2 linked regions of the Alkalihalobacterium alkalinitrilicum genome follow. The protein of the gene in region 1 interacts with the protein of each later gene in a pairwise test. Links are inferred from orthologs where the notes say so. Each region holds a gene or a part of one and is shown on either strand. Other genes may lie near its edges.

Region 1 (3,003 bases):
TAAAAGCGTTACTCGCTCCAGGTCTACCAGGTATTGTTGCTCCAAAAACAGCTGGTCAAATTTTAGCTAACGTCTTGGCGACGTTATTAAAAGAACAAGAGAAAAAATAGAAGGAGGACATGGTCATGTCATTAAAAGGAAAGCACATCGGCTTTGGATTAACCGGTTCTCATTGCACGTATGATGAAGTTATACCCCAAATGAAAAAGCTTGTAGAAATGGGTGCGAAAGTGACTCCTTTCGTAACACATACAGTTGCTTCAACTGATACTAAGTTTGGAAAAAGTGAAGAATGGATTCAAAAAATAAAAGATATTACTAAAGAAGAAATTGTGGATTCAATGCCAAAAGCTGAGCCATTTGGCCCTAGTACACCATTAGATTGTATGGTGATTGCTCCAATGACAGGGAATTCTACTAGTAAATTTGCAAATGCTATGACGGATTCTCCAGTATTAATGGGGGCTAAGGCTACACTCCGCAATGGAAAACCAGTTGTGCTAGCTATTTCTACAAATGATGCACTAGGGTTAAATGGAGTAAATATCATGCGATTAATGGCCACAAAAAATATATACTTTGTTCCATTTGGGCAAGATAATCCAACGGTAAAACCTAACTCACTTGTAGCGAGAATGGAAGCATTACCTGAAACTATTGAGTCTGCCATTGCTGGTAAACAATATCAACCGGTTTTAGTGGAAAAATTCAGAGACTAGTCCTATAGGGTTGTTGCTAAAAAAATAAATTTCCCTTAAAGTTGAATAGGAAACGCTTGAGTGATACTGTCATTTAAGCTAGGGTATGTTAAAATAGATTTCATCAATATGACTTCTTATTATTTGGTGAGTGATTAAAACATCCACTATTAAACTACGAATCTTGAAGGGAGATAGGCAACATGGCAGTTGAAAAAGGATATCATATAGCAGTGGTAGGAGCAACGGGAGCAGTAGGACAACAAATGTTAAAAACATTAGAGGAAAGAGATTTTCCAATTCAATCGGTTAAACTACTTTCTTCTAAGCGTTCAGCAGGAAAGAAGATCGTTTTTAAAGGTGAAGAAATTACAGTTGAAGAGGCAACACCAGAAAGCTTTGAAGGGGTTCAACTTGCGTTATTTAGTGCAGGTGGGTCAGTATCTAAAGCGCTAGCTCCAGAAGCAGCAAAACGTGGAGCGATCTGTGTTGATAATACAAGTGCATTCCGTATGGACGAAAATGTTCCACTAGTTGTGCCAGAAGTTAATGAAGAAGATTTACGACTTCACAAAGGAATTATTGCAAACCCAAATTGTTCAACAATTCAAATGGTAGTTGCTCTTGAACCGTTACGTGAAAAATATGGTATTAATAAAGTTGTTGTTTCAACTTATCAAGCCGTATCAGGTGCAGGACTTAATGCGATAAATGAAATGAAAGATCAAACAAAAGCAGTATTAGAAGGAAAAGAAGTGACTCCAGAAATCCTACCTGTAGGTGGAGATAAGAAGCATTATCAAATTGCATTTAATGCGATTCCGCAAATCGATAAGTTCCAAGACAATGGATTTACTTTTGAAGAAATGAAAATGATAAATGAAACGAAAAAAATTATGCATCTACCTGAGCTAGAAGTAGCGGCTACTTGCGTTCGTTTACCAGTAGAAACAGGACATTCAGAGTCCGTTTACGTTGAAACAGAAAAAGGTGGAGCAACCGTTTCAGAAATTAAAGAATTATTAGGATCAGCGGCAGGGATTACGTTACAAGACGATCCAGCAAATCAAGTATATCCGATGGCTATTGATTGCGTTGGAAAAAATGATGTATTCGTTGGTAGAGTTCGAAAAGACTTAGATCGTGATAATGGCTTCCATATGTGGATAGTGTCAGATAACCTTCTTAAGGGAGCAGCATGGAACTCAGTTCAAATCGCAGAAAGCTTAGTGAAGTTACAATTATTGAAATAAGAGTAGGTGTCCTATGAAGGTAATTGTACAAAAGTTTGGTGGTACGTCTGTTAAAAATGAAGAAGTACGTCGGATGGCTGCACGACATGTACAGAAATCTGTAAATGATGGTTATAAAGTAGTTGTCGTTGTATCAGCAATGGGTCGTAGTGGCGACCCTTATGCTACTGACACGCTACTTAATCTTATTAATAAGAAAACAGTACCAAAAAGAGAGCAAGATCTTTTGTTATCTTGTGGGGAAATCATTTCTTCAGTCGTTTTTACAGATTTACTTAGTAGTTATGGTGTTACTGCAAAAGCAATGACTGGAGCTCAAGCAGGTTTTCGTACGAATGAAGATTTCTCTAGTGCTAAAATTATTGAAATGAAATGTGAAAAACTAATGAAAACCCTAGAAAAAGTAGATGCAGTGGTTGTAGCTGGTTTTCAGGGACAATCAAAAACAGGTGAAATTACAACACTAGGTCGTGGTGGAAGTGATACTTCAGCTACAGCAATAGGTGCCGCGCTTGGAGCAGAATGGGTCGATATTTTTACAGATGTAGAAGGTGTAATGACAGCAGACCCTCGCATTGTTGAGGGAGCTAGGCCTTTATCTGTTGTTACGTATAATGAAATTTGTAATATGGCCTACCAAGGTGCAAAAGTAATTCACCCAAGGGCAGTCGAAATTGCCATGCAAGCTAAAATCCCCATTCATATTCGCTCTACTTACTCGGATAGTAAAGGTACACTTGTAACTTCAATGGTAGGAGACCAGCAAGGCCAAGATGTGCAAGATCGTTTAATTACAGGTATAGCACACTTGGCAAAAGTAACTCAAATTAAAGTTCTTGCAAAAGAAGGCCAATATGACCTTCAGGAAAAAGTTTTTAAAGCAATGGCGAATGAAAGAATTAGCGTAGATTTTATCAATATTAATCCATTAGGAGTCGTTTATACGGTAATGGAGGAAGTAGCAGATCGGGCAGTAGAGGTATTAGAACAAATGAACTACGAACCACAAGTTACTCGCAGATGTGCTAAAATCTCCGCAGTCGGTGCAGGGA
Region 2 (2,932 bases), 250 kb from region 1 along the record:
ATCTGAATGGATGATGACTCCTTTAGGGTTTCCTCGCTTTTCTAGTGCTTCATCTAAGGTATCAATCACCAAAGGGATTTGTTGATGAGTATAAAGCTTATAAGCAACGATTTGATTATTAAACAAGTCCATGATCGTTGATAAATATAAAGTGTCTGGACCATATTGAATGTAGGTAATATCCGTTACCCACTTTTGGTTAGGTTTGCTTGCGTGAAACTCTCGCTGTAATAAGTTTGGCGCGACAACGACAGATTCCCCTTGAGATTTCCACCTTCTTTTTTGCTTTACTCTACATTGAAGGTGGTATTTCTGCATGATCCGTTGAACAGTATTACGGTTTAATTTGATATGATAGTCACGTTTTAATAGCTCCTTGATTTTACGATGGCCATATCGGTACTTTGTTTTTTCGCAAAGGTAAATAATCGCTTCCTCTTCCTTAGACAACTCGACTAGTTGCGCAGATGCCCAGCGATAATAGGTGGATCTGGGAACATTTAAAGCTGATAAAATAGCTGATACTGTATATTTTTTTCGTGAAGTCTGGACTAGTTGGAGGACGATTTCTTTTTCAACTCCTTTTCGATCTCCAAATACTTTTTTAAGATTTCATTTTCCTGTTTTAAGTGATTCATTTGACGTTCTTTTTTCTCTTCATCACTTGAACTGTCAGGTCCATGACCCTATGAATATTGTTTCCCTATTGGTTGATCGAATCGATGAACCTGATTTTCACGATACCATTTCATCCACGTTTTGATTTGAGACACATTTTTAATCCCATACTTCTCCATGATCTCATGGTTCGTAAACTGACCACTCATCTTATCTTTCACAACTGCCCACTTAACCTCATTTGAATACACGTTTTTGCCCATGCAAAAACACCTCCGAATTAGTACTTTGTTTAAGTGTACCATTTCGAAGGTGTTTTATAGTGTCTCATTAATTTAGGTTAGTCTAGAAGCGACTTCCGTTTTTTCCCCTAATCTTCTTTTTTGGTATACTATAGATGCGGATTTATTTTAGAATTTATTTTACATATGTATAGTTAACGTGAAGGGGTTGTTGTAAAAAATGATCACAATGAGAGATGTTGTACGGGAAGGCCAACCTGTATTACGACAAATTGCCAAAGAAGTTGCATTACCTCCATCAAAAGAGGACAAAGATACGCTCGAGAAAATGCTTGAATTTGTTATTAATAGCCAAGATCCTGAAATAGCTGAACAATATGGGTTACGACCTGGTATTGGCCTTGCTGCTCCTCAAATTGGAATTAGCAAAAGAATGATCGCTGTCCATGTATATGACGAAAATGACAATTTAGTAAGTTGCGGAATGTTCAATCCTAAAATTATTAGTCATTCAGTTGAACTAAATCATCTTGAAAATGGGGAGGGGTGCCTTTCTGTTGACCGAGATGTTCCAGGCGTCGTTCCAAGATACTCAAGAATAACCGTTAAAGGAACCACCCTAGAAGGTGAAGAAGTCACTTGGAGATTAAAAGGGCTTGTCTCGATTGTCTTCCAACATGAAATAGATCATTTAAATGGGATTATGTTCTATGATCGAATTGAAGGCTATGAGGATAAATTTTCAAATGCCTTACCTAAACTATAGTAATAAAGGAAGATAGCTTGTAGCTTCGCCGACCATTCGTTTAGAATAGACGGTATCTAACAACTTAACCATTAAGAATTATTAAAAAATCGCATTGGCACCAATGCGATTTTTATTGATTTAAGAACTACTTTGCACCATTAACTAAATAAGATTTAGAGCAGCCCAACTTTTTGAAGACCGATTAAAATTCCGTGATCATCTACACTATTTGTTACAATGTTTGCCGCTTCCTTTGCATCTTTATGACCATTCCCCATCGCTACACCAGTTCCTACATAAGACAACATTTCAATATCGTTTAACCCATCTCCAAATGCATAGGCATTATCAACAGGGATATTCAACTGATCTAAAAGAATTTCAACTCCTTTTGCCTTTGAACCACCGTTAGGTAATACATCTATCGAATACTGGTGCCACCTGACATAATCAAAATGAGTATGATGGCTTATGTAAAGATCTTCAGAATCATTCTCACAGAAAATTAATGCTTGATACACTTCTTCAGAATGATAAAATTCGGGGTTATAGTCTGGCAAATGAAGTTTCATACTGCCAATCGATTCTTTAATAAACGGATGTTCTTTGGAGTTAGCATAATGATTATTATGATCCAAAAAAACCATTGGATGCTTATTTTTTATCGCTTCATTTTCTAATTTTTTGAGTTTTTCCGTTTCTAACGGATTTTTATATATAACATTATTGTTAAATATTACATAAGAACCATTAAAGCTAATATAAGTTTGTATTCCTAACTGTTTCCGCAATTCTTTATACATGAAAGGTGCTCTTCCAGTGGCAATCGCTATATGTATACCATTGTTTTGTAATTCATTTATTGCAGTTACTGTGGAACTAGGAATTGTCTGACTATGATCATACAACGTACCATCAATATCAAAAAACACTATTTTATCTTCTCTCCCACTCATTATTTAGCTCCTTTTCTTCCGTAAATTTGGTTCCAAAGAAAACCTATTCTCTGTCAGTATGATACATTTTTATTTGTTTTGGAAGCAATAGCATTCAAATAGCCAGTAATTACCTTGTAGTTTTTTTTTCGATTTACCACATACTATAAGCAAACTGATTGAACTGTTCGATGAATTATTTCCAACTAAGGAGGAAATGGTATGCTAAAAAAGCTAAAACGAAAATTAGTTAAACATTGTCGTGGTTTACTGCCCAAAAAAAGACTAGCACAAAGCCCACAATAAAAATGTTTACTAAAAAGGGGAATAGTAGGACGAATAATCTTCCTCTTTTTTACATAGTCAGATGAATATTTTTCAATTTATTT

Evidence for each region. The genes of interacting proteins can lie anywhere in the genome.
Region 2: the proteins of asd (region 1) and def interact in binary tests that used the Escherichia coli proteins (3 or more experiments, as listed by UniProt). The link is inferred for Alkalihalobacterium alkalinitrilicum from one-to-one orthologs.

The regions. Positions count from the first base shown.
Region 1 is NZ_KV917368.1:5,502,226-5,505,228, forward strand. What follows is about bases 3-2,926. They hold asd (aspartate-semialdehyde dehydrogenase), read left to right. Parts: upstream 3-901; coding sequence 902-1,951; downstream 1,952-2,926. Other genes in these bases: dpaA (dipicolinic acid synthetase subunit A), read left to right, coding at 3-110; BK574_RS26650 (dipicolinate synthase subunit B), read left to right, coding at 126-719; dapG (aspartate kinase), read left to right, coding at 1,965-2,926. Also shown: more of dpaA, read left to right, coding at 1-2; more of dapG, read left to right, coding at 2,927-3,003.
Region 2 is NZ_KV917368.1:5,256,747-5,259,678, reverse strand. The notes cover bases 1-2,853. They hold def (peptide deformylase), read left to right. Parts: upstream 1-1,080; coding sequence 1,081-1,626; downstream 1,627-2,853. Other genes in these bases: BK574_RS25445 (Cof-type HAD-IIB family hydrolase), read right to left, coding at 1,782-2,564. UniProt on the Escherichia coli protein: Removes the formyl group from the N-terminal Met of newly synthesized proteins. Requires at least a dipeptide for an efficient rate of reaction. N-terminal L-methionine is a prerequisite for activity but the enzyme has broad specificity at other positions.